Regions from separate parts of the Candidatus Njordibacter sp. Uisw_002 genome, predicted to be linked through region 1. Evidence: predicted binding sites of a transcription regulator. Region 1 holds the regulator's gene; each other region holds the start of a gene.
What was found. Region 1 encodes sigma-54, which starts transcription at its own class of promoters, with help from an activator protein. Its sites were predicted from a motif close to ANTGGCATNNANNTTGCTNT; they were not measured.
Positions count from the first base shown of each region.

Region 1 (3,212 bases):
CTATGCTTTTCAAGTCCATTATCTTGGGCCCTTGATAGCGACCGCCAACAACCGTTGGAAATTGCAGCTGATCAAGCTGAACTTAATGAAGGTGAGGGTTTTTCAATATACTCTGGCAATGTCATTATTACCCAAGGCTCAATAAAAATTGAAGCCTCTACGGTTAAAGTTACCTTTAACGATGATGGCATAGATACGATGTTAGCCACAGATGGCCACCATGACGGCTTGGCCTATATGAGTCAGCAATCAGAACCTAACGCAACAGGTCAAAGTGAAGTGATGGAAGCGTGGGGTGAGAGCATTGATTTTCAAGTTAACACTGAGTTCTTAACTCTATTAGGTCGCGCCAAACTCATTCAACAAGGCAACCAATTTAGCGGGCATCAAATCCTGTTTGATATGCCCAAGGACAGTGTAAAAGCCTCCGGTGGTAAAGGTAAACGAGTTAATATGATATTTTTACCTAACGCTAACTAATATCCACTTAAAAAGAAGATCAACACCCACACATGCTTAACAAGATAGCTACATTAGAAGCAAAAAACCTTGCTAAATCATACAATAAGCGCGCTATTGTAAAAGACGTCAACATTCGTATTGAAGCGGGTCAAGTGGTGGGGCTACTTGGGCCAAACGGTGCTGGGAAAACCACTTGTTTTTATATGATAGTGGGTTTGGTGCAAGCGGATCGTGGGCAAATATTTATTAATCAAGAAAATATTTCTAATGAGCCTATGCATGGAAGGGCCCGCAAAGGTATCGGCTATTTACCCCAGGAAGCCTCAGTATTTCGCAAGCTTAGCGTAGCACAAAATATCTTAGCCATATTGCAAACCCAAAAAAACCTTACAAAAACACAACGTCTTGAAAAGCTAGAAGTCCTTTTGTCAGAGTTTAACATTACTCATATTCGAGATAGTCTTGGTCTAAGTTTATCAGGCGGTGAACGACGTAGGGTTGAGATTGCTCGTGCTTTAGCGAGTGAACCCCAATTTATTTTGCTAGATGAGCCCTTTGCGGGAGTAGACCCCATATCAGTAAAAGACATCAAACACATTATTAAGCAGTTGAAAGATAAGGGCATTGGCGTGTTGATCACTGACCATAACGTAAGAGAGACATTAGATATTTGTGACTTAGCTTACATCGTCAGTGAAGGCTACATTTTAGCCCACGGAACCAGTAGTGATATATTAGCGAATAAACAAGTAAGAGAGGTATACTTAGGTGACGATTTCAACCTATAGCTTTAACAAGAGCAAAGCCAAAGGTCTATCAAACAACTTTTTAGTAGCAATGAATTAGTATAACTATGAAAGCTTCTTTGCAACTCAAAGTGAATCAACAACTGTCAATGACACCACAGTTGCAACAAGCAATTCGTTTACTGCAACTTTCAACTTTAGACCTCCAACAAGAAATCCAACAAGCCTTAGACTCTAATCCCCTACTAGAATTAGAAGAAGAGTTTGAGCAGGCAGAAACTGACGCCTCAAATTTAGATGACGTCATCACGCCAGACGATAAATCCAATGACCAACTTACAGATGAGCAGCTAGCTGACAGTGACTGGCATGAGGAAATCCCAGTCGAGCTTGCCACTGACAGCTCATGGGATGATATATACCAAAGTTCCACTACACCCGCTACTGGTCATGCGGACGAGTTTGACTTTGACGCCCACAATAGCCACGAGCCAAGCCTACAAGAACACCTTGAGTGGCAACTAAATGTTAGCCGCTTAAGTGATATCGATCAGTTTATCGGAGCTAGTATTATTGATGCTGTAGATGAACGAGGTTACCTAAGTCAAACTCTAAGCGAGATTACACAAGGCATTAATGGCAACTTAATTCAGCAAGAGCAAGATGTTATTGAAGAGTATGAGACTCAAGCAGTATTAACTCTGATTCAACAATTTGACCCTATAGGTGTTGCTGCGCAAGACCTAAGAGAATGCCTGCTTATTCAGTTAAAATATTCGCCAACTGATACCCCTTGGCGAGAAGGTGCGATTGCCATCGTAGACAAATACCTAGATCTGCTGGGTAGCCACGACTACAGCACCTTAAGACGCCGTTCAGGCTATAAAGAAACCGAATTAGTTCATATTGTTGAATTAATCACTCAACTTCAACCAGAACCAGGCGTTAGCATTGCCTCAAGTCAGGCAGACTATGTAATTCCAGACGTCATGGTACAAAAAATTGACAAGGTGTGGAAAGTTTCATTAAACCCCAATTGCGCACCAAAGATAAGAATCAATCAACAATATGCTAATTTTGGAGGCAGCGGCAACGCTAGTGACAAAAGTTATATAAAAAATCACTTACAAGAAGCTCGCTGGTTTATAAAAAGCCTTGAAAGCCGAAATGAGACGTTGCTTAAGGTGTCTGCTCGTATTTGTGAAATACAACAAAAATTTTTAGAGCATGGCGAAGAAGAAATGAAACCTTTAGTGCTAGCAGAAGTAGCAGAGCACGTGGAAATGCACGAATCTACTATTTCTCGTGTAACTACCCAAAAATATATGCACACACCTAGAGGTATTTTTGAGTTAAAATATTTCTTTTCTAGTCACGTAGCTACCGCAAGTGGCGGAGAGTGTTCATCTACGGCCATAAGGGCAATTATTAAAAAGTTCATCGCGCTTGAATCAACACGTAAACCCTTAAGCGACTCAAAACTAACTGATATGCTGGAATCTCAAGGCATTAATGTAGCCCGAAGAACTATCGCCAAATATAGAGAAAGTATGAACATCCCTCCTTCCAATGAACGTAAACGCCTCAATTGAGCCCACACCATAAACAGGTTTAATAAAACCATATGAATATCAGTGACATTCTCACTCCAAAACGCACGCTCTCTGATTTAGCGTGCGCTAGCAAAAAACGCACCCTAGAGTCGATAAGCCAGTGGCTAAGCGACCAAATGAGCGATTTTGATAGCAAAGAACTATTTAATGCGCTAATCACCCGCGAAAAATTGGGTAGCACCGGATTTGGTGATGGCATCGCAATACCTCATTGCCGCTTAGCCAGTTGCACCCATGTCACTGGTGCGTTAGTCAGGTTAACTAACGCCGTAGATTTTGATGCCATAGACCAGCAGCCGGTAGATTTATTGTTTGTGCTTTTAGTGCCTCTTGAAGCCACCGACGAGCACCTACAAATTTTAGCCACCTTAGCAGGATGCTTTGGCCAAGC
Region 1 is NZ_CP159832.1:656,096-659,307, reverse strand. It holds gene lptA (lipopolysaccharide transport periplasmic protein LptA) at 1-480, shown strand, start outside; gene lptB (LPS export ABC transporter ATP-binding protein) at 525-1,250, shown strand; gene ABXT42_RS03180 (RNA polymerase factor sigma-54) at 1,316-2,800, shown strand; gene ptsN (PTS IIA-like nitrogen regulatory protein PtsN) at 2,833-3,212, shown strand, end outside.

Region 2 (3,212 bases), 1.2 Mb from region 1:
TGCTTGCAGTTATTTGCCAAATAAAGATAAACATAACAATGCCCACACATGGCAGTGCTATGGCTTTGGCTGCTGAATCATAAAATTTATATAGGCTCGCAAAGGTCACCTTGGTTTGTAGCTGTTGAAGCTTGGCTAACATGTTACTGGATTTCCTTTTGACGGAGTGTGCGGGGATAACATTTGTTCCAAAAGCAGACAACCTTTGCAGGTTGCCAGCTTTTATGGGCTATTTAAGGACTTAGAGAGTCTCGTCTTTTAGGCCAATTGGAAATTTCTTGAGATAGGTATTTGGGGCGGTACCGTCATACACTATATTGTCGATAAAATGTTTTTGTGGTGAACGAAAACCTGTTTCTGAGTCAAACTCAGGGAAGTCAGCGGCTGTCATCGTCCCTTCCTCTATCAACTCAAGTGCTGCCTTTTTATAAATATCAGGACGATAAACACTGGCGGCAACATCGAAGTACCACTGATCAGATTTAGGCTCTGAGATCTGTCCCCAGCGGCGCATTTGAGTCAGGTACCAAACAGCATCTGAGTAGTAAGGGAAAGTAGCAAAGTAACGGAAGAATACGTTGAAGTCAGGCACTGAACGTTTGTCGCCTTTTTCGTATTCAAATGTCCCAGTCATGCTATTGGCAATCACTTCGTAGTCGGCACCCACATAGTTACTTTGGGAGAGAATTTTGACGGCTGCAGGGCGATTAGCGTTGTCCTTTGCATCTAGCCATTTGGCAGCGCGTAATAAAGCTTTAACAACACGGGCAGTGGTATTTGGGTATTTTTCGGTAAACTCTTTGGTCATGCCAAACACTTTTTCTGGGTTGTTTTTCCAGATTTCATAATCAGTCACTACTGGCACTCCAATACCTTTAAACACAGCCTGTTGATTCCATGGCTCACCTACACAGTAGCCTAAGATAGTGCCGGCTTCCAGAGTCGCTGGCATCTGTGGCGGTGGGGTTACTGATAACAATGCCTGAGCGTCTATGGTGCCACTTGTGTCACCCTTATGTGGGGCATAGAAACCTGGGTGGATATCACCTGCGGCTAACCAATAGCGTAATTCATAATTGTGGGTGGACACTGGGAATACCATGCCCATATTAAATGGCTTGCCCTCAGCGTTATATTTGTCAACAATTGGCTTCATAGCATCTGCCTTGATGGGGTGAACGGGCTTGCCATTTTCTGTGGGTATATTGGGCTTCATTTGTGCCCAGATATCGTTAGAGACAGTAATCGCATTACCATTAAGGTCCATGCTAAACGGGGTCACAATATGTGCTTTGGTACCGTAGCCGATGGTAGCTGCAAGCGGCTGGCCAGCAAGCATATGTGCGCCGTCTAATTTGCCGTCGATCACGCCATCTAAAAGGACTTTCCAGTTAGCCTGTGCTTCAATAGTGACATAAAGGCCTTCGTCTTCGAAGTAACCATTTTCATAGGCAATTGCGATGGGCGCCATGTCAGTGAGTTTGATAAAACCAAACGTGAGTTCGTCTTTTTCTGGTTCGCCCAGTGCAGCGTGTGCAATGGGTGTGCCGATAAGTAGGCTAGCAGCACCTAGTGTTTTAATGGCGAGAACTAAACTGCGTTTGACTCTGTGTGTTATAGCTGTGTTCATAGGTATGCCCCTAATATAAATAACGCAAAAAAGCTCGCATAAGCTAAAGGTATCGTGTGTATGCGGGCTACATCACCCAGCCTTTTGGGTTGGGTAGCACAGTAAGATTACTCTGCATAACACATACTCTTTCAATAACTGTGCCAGTTTAGCTTTGCGGGGGAAATTAGCTGACTTTGTGTTGATTTTACAGGGCTCAATGTATAACCAAGGCCTTAGAAGGCGATGATTAATAAAGCAAAAGGTATGAACATGGGTATAGATTCATGACTGAAAAAGCGGCATGCTCGCACCGTTATTGTGCGAAAATAAAAAACTAGCCTTTCAAAATCGGTGCTTGAGCATCTAGCATGAGGTCACGAGAGTTTAATTGATTCACTTAGTTCATAGGTCCAAGCTTAGCTTGTTCAACTTTGTAGCTAACTCTAAATAGGACATTTCTGCCAATTGTGTATCTTCGCAAAGTAAGGCGCCGTTTAAACCAAACGCTAGATAAATGAAAGCTCTTGCGTAGTCATTTAAGTGGGGCTGTTACTGAGGAATACTTAGCCCGATATGGTTTTTGAATTCTGCTTGGAGGCTCAAAGAACTTGAGCTCAGTTGTGGCTGGAGTAATGATAGGGTTAATACTTATATCAATAGCATCTTGCTCAGCACTTAGAAGTGATTTTTTATTCAAATCTGTGTCAAAAATATTCTGTCAAATACTAAGACTCACGCTTGTCGTTTAGCACAGTCACGCGTTGCATGTGGCGTATTTTGGGTAAATAGTCTGAAATGGCGTAGTGATGAGTAATACGGTTGTCCCACATCGCTACAGTGTTGTTACGCCAGCGTAAGCGCACCTGAAACTCGGGCTTGGCCATATGCAGATACAAAAATTGCAAAATTCGGTCACTCTCACCTTGTACTTCACCCATGATATGGCGCGTAAATGACTGATTAATATTAAGGTACTTAAGCCCAGTGACAGGGTGAGTGCCCACGATTTTATGCACTGCAGAGCCCGTATTTTTAAGCCCATTATTGACCGCCTCTATACCACCTTTGGCGTAAAGGTCATTTCTAAAGGTGCCTATGTCGTGTATGGCGTCTTTATCGGCTAGGTAGTCTTGCCACATTTTGGGAAGCGCATTGTAGGCTGTATTAGTGTTGGCCCAAAGCGTGTCCCCACCTACATCAGGCACGTTTACAGCATGCAAAATGCTGGTAAACGGAGGGTTTGCTTTAAAGGTCATGTCTTTGTGCCAGTCATTGGCATCTGGCTTGCTGTCTGGGCCAGTTTTTAGTAAAACAATGTTGTCATAGCCTGCAACGCTTGGGTAAATGGGGTGAGGTGGCTCAGGCTCGCCAAAACTTTTGGCGAAATCGATATGCGCTTGAGGCGTGAGGTCTTGATCACGGAAAAATATCACCTTGTGCTCAATCAGCGCAGCATAAATATCATCACATTCTTGTGCACTAAGATTATTAAGGCTAATGCCGGATATTTCGGCGCCAATAGCTGGCGTGATTTTTTCAATCTTCATGTTAGTTAATGCTCGGCTTATTATGCTTATGTTTGATAGAACATACGTGATTT
Region 2 is NZ_CP159832.1:1,921,210-1,924,421, reverse strand. It holds gene ABXT42_RS09175 (ABC transporter permease) at 1-142, opposite strand, end outside; gene ABXT42_RS09170 (CmpA/NrtA family ABC transporter substrate-binding protein) at 242-1,630, opposite strand; gene ABXT42_RS09165 (TauD/TfdA dioxygenase family protein) at 2,338-3,159, opposite strand.
Region 2: ABXT42_RS09170 (CmpA/NrtA family ABC transporter substrate-binding protein) is a predicted target of sigma-54. The motif match lies at 1,865-1,884, and genes of this name have one in related genera.

Region 3 (3,212 bases), 830 kb from region 1:
TAATACTGCGTTTAATATAACCTTACCTAGGCCAATGACCACATTGCCTAGGTAAGCTTTAGACTAACCTTTGACTTAGCCATTTGCCTTAACTATTAAATGACTTCTTGTCTTTTATTACTTCTCTTGTAAAGCCTTTAGCAACACGCCTTCACGTAAAGCCCCGGTAGAAAAATAAATCCGATCTAAGTTTAAGCTGCGCATGATGCCCATGAGTATGGCATAGCCTGCAGGCAACACTTCACCGCGATCTACTCGCACTCCTTCAATACTCACATCATCTAAATAATCAAAAGCTAACAACTGCTGCTCTATGTTTGCCATTGATGCCCTATTTAGATAAGCCATACCGCCCTCTTCTAGTGCGCTCAGTGCGATTAATGCCTTCATGGTGCCAGATGAACCAATACACACCTGCCATCCACTCCAAATAGTTTCTGAGGCGCCTAAGGAATTTGATTTAGATGACTCTATAATAGCCTGAGCTGCCTCAATGGCATTTTGGAGATGGGCATTATTAATTTTGCGTTGTGGGAAATAATCATGACTAAAAGCCACGCATCCCATTGGGAAACTTTGTAATTGATTTGGACTATTTTTACCCAGCACAAGCTCAGTGCTACCACCACCTATATCAATCACTAGCTTTTCAAAGGGTTTGTGGGGTGCAATGGCTAGGTCACTGGTGACTCCAGTAAAAATTAATGCAGCCTCTTCTTCACCACTAAGTACGTTTATATCTGCGCCCAATATCACGTTTGCTGCAGTAATAAAATCAGCTCTATTTTGTGCTACCCGTAAGGTATTAGTGGCCACTACAAAACGGTGTTTGGGCGATACTTTTTCAAGCATAGGGGCCAAACGCACAAGACAATCTAGCCCCCTTTCAATAGATTCTTGACTTAAAACGTTGTGCTCATTTAAACCTGCTGCTAATTGAACCTTTTCTCCAATCCTACTCACCACCCTATAAGGCACGTGACTAGTATCTACTACAGTCACGTGAAAACTATTAGAACCAAGGTCGATGGCAGCGGCTAAATAAGTCAAAGTTAGTCATCCAAAAAGTATGATTTATCAGTGTATCAAACAATTATTCATAGGCCAATTATACTTATTAGTTTGATCATACGAAGCCTTAATATTAGATTTCTATTGATTGCGCCAAACTAGTGCAAAGCCACCGACTAATTATTCTAAACGCACCAAAAACGTTATCCGAAGAAATACAATAGAATATAATTTAATCATAAGTATATGATTTATATCGTAATTATAAATTTGGCACGATTATAGCAATAGTGAGGTTAGTAATCACAACTACTTAACGAGAACCTCATGGAAAATAACCTATATGAACTCCAGTTTGCCCTGGACACGTTTTACTTTTTAATTTGTGGCGCCTTAGTAATGTGGATGGCTGCAGGTTTTGCTATGCTTGAAGCAGGCTTAGTACGTGGTAAAAACACCACAGAAATTCTTACAAAGAACTTTGCGCTATATTCTATTGCTTGTGCCATGTATCTGATCATGGGTTATCAAATTATGTATGGTGGGGGCTGGCTTTTAGGAGACATCCACACCATTGATTCTGCGCAAGTGTTAGCCGATTCTGCCGCCGAAGGTTTTGGTGGTGCTTCAGTATATTCTTCAGCTTCAGATTTTTTCTTTCAGGTTGTATTTGTTGCCACCGCTATGTCTATTGTGTCTGGCGCAGTAGCTGAACGTATGAGGCTCTGGTCATTTTTAGCCTTTGCCGTGGTGATGACTGGATTCATCTACCCTATGGAAGGCGCTTGGACTTGGAATGGTGAAGACGTATTTGGCTGGTACAATCTTGGCGAACTTGGTTTTTCAGACTTTGCTGGCTCAGGCATTGTGCACATGGCAGGCGCTGCAGCAGCTCTAGCAGGAGTGCTTTTGTTGGGTGCACGTATTGGCAAGTATGGCCCTAATGGCGAAATTAAAGCTATCCCTGGTGCAAACCTACCCATGGCAACCTTAGGCACATTTATTTTGTGGATGGGTTGGTTTGGCTTTAACGGTGGTTCTGTGCTTAAGCTTGGTGACATCAACTCTGCTCACTCTGTAGCCATGGTGTTTCTTAACACCAACGCAGCCGCTGCAGCAGGCGCCATCGCAGCCCTTATTGTAGCTCGCTTGAAGTTTGGCAAGGCTGATCTAACCATGATGCTCAACGGCGCTCTAGCAGGCCTGGTTACTATTACCGCAGAGCCATCTACTCCCACAGCACTTGAAGCCAGTCTTTTTGGCGCGTTAGGTGGTGTATTAGTAGTATTTAGTATCTTAGCCCTAGACAAACTAAGACTAGATGACCCTGTAGGTGCTATTTCAGTACACGGTAGTGCTGGTTTACTAGGCTTGATGTTAGTGCCTGTGACCAACTCAGCAGCTACATTTACGGGTCAATTGATTGGTGCAGCCACTATCTTTGTTTGGGTATTTGGAGCCAGCTTTATCGTCTGGTTTATCATCAAGCAAGTGTTTGGTTTACGCGTGAGTAAAGAAGATGAATATGCTGGTGTAGATATTTCAGAATGTGGTATTGAAGCCTACCCAGAATTCACCAAACGGTAGATTTGAGTAGACACTAAAAACCATCAAAACTAACAAAAGGTATCACTGCCTTTTGTTAGTTTTTTTAATTGCCTTTTATGCGTTTTTTAATAATCTTTTAACAAACGCAAAGCATCATAAAGTGCGGCATGTACATTACGCCCCGCCCAAGCATCACCAATGCGATACAAGTGGTACTTACCCTTCTCATTAAGCGTTAATAGCTGAGGTTGGTTTCTTCTTAACCCTTCAAAATCTACTTCACCTAAATTACGACTCATGGGCAACAACTCATGAAATAATTCATCATTGGCCAAAGTGCCATTTTCTACCACCACTTGGTCTACCCTACGTGTTTGGTAGAGGTTGCTGTATTCATTCCACAAGGTGGCCTCTAATCCAACGCCTTGTTTAATCACCTTTACTAGCTCCCAGTCTGGTGTGATGCTGGCATTCAATGAGTATAAACCTCGTAAGTAATGTGGGAAGTTTACGTCCCCCTACTTCACGTCCTATATGCCTGTGGGGTGATACCAGCTCTAAAGTATGAGTGCCATTTTGCAGCATAAATTCAGCACAACTCATGCCTGCATGTGAGCCTGTTTCATCATAAAACAACACGTTTTTTGAAGGTT
Region 3 is NZ_CP159832.1:1,487,174-1,490,385, forward strand. It holds gene ABXT42_RS07095 (ABC transporter ATP-binding protein) at 1-3, shown strand, start outside; gene ABXT42_RS07100 (Ppx/GppA phosphatase family protein) at 118-1,050, opposite strand; gene ABXT42_RS07105 (ammonium transporter) at 1,339-2,598, shown strand; gene ABXT42_RS07110 (hypothetical protein) at 2,685-2,996, opposite strand; gene ABXT42_RS07115 (FAD-dependent oxidoreductase) at 2,989-3,212, opposite strand, start outside.
Region 3: ABXT42_RS07105 (ammonium transporter) is a predicted target of sigma-54. The motif match lies at 1,231-1,250, and genes of this name have one in related genera.

Region 4 (3,212 bases), 450 kb from region 1:
AAGTGCTTCTTCTAAGCTTCTAGCTACTGTAGGAATAGCCGCTGCTTCTTCTGCTGGAAGGTCATACAAATCCTTATCAGCTGCATCGCCTGGGTGGATCTTGTTCTGGATGCCGTCAAGGCCTGCCATTAGCAATGCTGCAAAGCACAAGTATGGGTTAGCAGTGGGGTCAGGGAAGCGCACTTCTACGCGACGACCGCGTGGGTTACTTACATAGGGTATACGAATAGACGCAGAGCGGTTACGAGCTGAGTAAGCTAGCATAACAGGAGCTTCAAAACCTGGAACTAAACGCTTGTAAGCGTTAGTAGAGGCGTTGGTAAACGCGTTAAGAGCTTTAGCGTGCTTAATGATGCCGCCGATATAATACAAAGCCATATCTGACAAGCCACCATAGCCGTCACCAGCAAAAAGGTTAACGCCATCTTTCGCAATAGACTGATGCACATGCATGCCAGAACCGTTGTCACCAACAATTGGCTTAGGCATAAAGGTAGCGGTCTTGCCGTAGGCGTGGGCAACATTGTGTACGCAGTATTTAATAATCTGTACTTCGTCAGCCTTGCGGATTAGCGTGTTGAACCGTGTGCCAATTTCGTTTTGGTTAGCGGTTGCCACTTCATGATGATGTACTTCAACTTCAACGCCCATCGCTTCCATGGCATCGCACATTGCGCCACGCATGTCGTGAGATGAGTCCACTGGAGGTACTGGAAAATAACCACCCTTAATGCCTGGGCGGTGGCCAGTGTTGCCGCCTTCAATAGTTGCGTTAGACTGCCAAGCTGCTTCTTCAGAATTGATTTCGTACATGGCGCCTTGCATATCGGCTTTCCACTTAACATCATCAAATACAAAAAACTCTGGCTCTGGGCCAAAGAAGGCAGTGTCGCCGATGCCTGTAGATTTTAGGTATTCTTCAGCTCGGGCTGCAACTGAGCGCGGATCACGATCATAGCCTTGCATGGTGGCAGGCTCAATAACGTCACAACGCACATTTACAGTAGTTTGTTCGGTGAATGGATCTAGTACTGCAGAACTATCATCAGGCATGATGATCATATCGGAGTCGTTAATGCCTTTCCAGCCAGCAATTGATGAGCCGTCAAACATTTGGCCTTCAGAAAAGAAATCTTCATCTACAACGCGAGCCGGAATGGTCACGTGGTGCTCTTTGCCTTTGGTGTCAGTGAAACGTAAATCGACCCAGCGTGCTTCGCTGTCTTCGATCATCTTAATGGTATTTGCAGACATAGAGTCTCTCCAATAAAAACCAGCTTAGTGCCAGTGGGTTACATGTTCGGTTACCAGCGGATGAGCTGGCATTACTAGTTATAGTATAGCAACGCGCGTGCCAACTTTGCTTTAATTTCTTCAAAGCGTAAAAAAAGACTAATCTGCGCCATTTTGGATATTATTCCATGATTTTTTTAGTCGATTACTCTATTTACTATGAGTTATTGTATTTTTTTTCAAAAACGCTATGAGCCAGATGTTTTTGTTTAGGTATTTTGCACTAAAAGGAGTCACTTTTAAACCAATATTGCACCATACTAGTGCGATATTTAAAAAAACACAAATCTCAAAGAAATAACCTCCTTGTTTGCACCTTAAGTGCTGTGTTGTCTGGTTAGTTTTGCTATAATTCGCGCTGCATTTTTTTGGCGCTGCACTCAAGTCGCGCCCATACGTATCTTGGCCGTGTTCTATTGAGGCCGTTTGGAGTAGTGAGATGATCGAAAAGTTAAGAAATGTGGCGATTGTAGCCCACGTAGACCATGGTAAAACCACCCTGGTAGACAAGTTGCTAGAACAATCCGGCACCCTAGATCGTCGTGACCAAGGCACTGAACGCCTTATGGACTCTAACGACCAAGAAAAAGAGCGCGGTATTACCATTACAGCAAAAAACACCGCTGTAAGCTGGAACGGTTACCATATCAACATCGTAGACACACCAGGGCACGCCGATTTTGGTGGTGAAGTTGAGCGTGTTTTATCTATGGTAGATTGTGTGTTGTTATTGGTTGATGCTGTAGATGGCCCGATGCCACAAACACGTTTTGTGACGCAAAAGGCATTTCAGCAGGGCCTTAGCCCAATCGTAGTAATCAACAAAATTGACCGTCCTGGCTCACGTCCTGATTGGGTTATGGATCAAGTGTTTGACTTGTTTGACTCTTTAGGTGCCACAGACGAGCAGTTAGACTTCCCTGTAATGTACACCTCTGCCATTAATGGCATCGCTGGTACATCGCCGGACAACATGGCTGATGATATGACGCCACTGTTTGAATCATTAGTTGAAAATGTTAAGTCTCCCAATGTAGATCTTGAAGGTCCTTTGCAGATGCAAATTTCTGCCCTTGACTACTCAAGCTATGTTGGCGTTATCGGTGTAGGCCGTATTAAACGCGGTAGCATGAAAGTAGGTCAGCAAATCAAAGTCGTTGCATCTGATGGCAAGGTGCGTGCAGCTAAGCTACAAAATGTAATGAGTTATATGGGCCTTGAGCGTATTGATGTAGCCACAGCTCAAGCGGGCGATATCGTTTGTGTTACAGGTATAGATGGGCTTAATATTTCTGATACGATTTGTCACCCAGATCATGTTGAAGCATTACCTGCTCTAAGCATTGATGAACCAACCGTATCTATGACCTTTCAAGTGAACGATTCACCGTTTGCTGGCTTAGACGGAAAATTTGTAACCAGTCGCAACATCCGCGACCGTTTAGATCGTGAGTTAATTCATAACGTTGCTTTGCGTGTTGAGCCAGGCGACTCGCCAGATCGTTTCGTAGTGTCAGGCCGTGGTGAGTTGCACTTGTCAGTGTTAATTGAAGCCATGCGTCGTGAAGGTTTTGAGATGGGTGTAGGCCGTCCACAGGTTATCGAAAAAGAAGTAGATGGCGTGAAGATGGAGCCATACGAATCAGTATTGATCGATTGTGAAGATCAGCACCAGGGTTCTTTGATGGAAGAAATGGGTCGCCGTAAAGCGGAAATGACTAACATGGAACCAGATGGTAAAGGCCGCACTCGTTTAGAGTTTATTATTCCTTCACGCGGTTTGATTGGCTTTCGAGGTCAGTTCTTAACCTTAACTTCTGGCAGTGGTGTAATGACTTCTGTGTTTGACCACTATGGTCAAGTGAAACAAGGTGCTCTAGCTGAGCGTGAGAAGGGTGTATTAGTGTCTATGGTTAAAG
Region 4 is NZ_CP159832.1:209,055-212,266, forward strand. It holds gene glnA (glutamate--ammonia ligase) at 1-1,254, opposite strand, end outside; gene typA (translational GTPase TypA) at 1,733-3,212, shown strand, end outside.
Region 4: glnA (glutamate--ammonia ligase) is a predicted target of sigma-54. The motif match lies at 1,340-1,359, and genes of this name have one in related genera.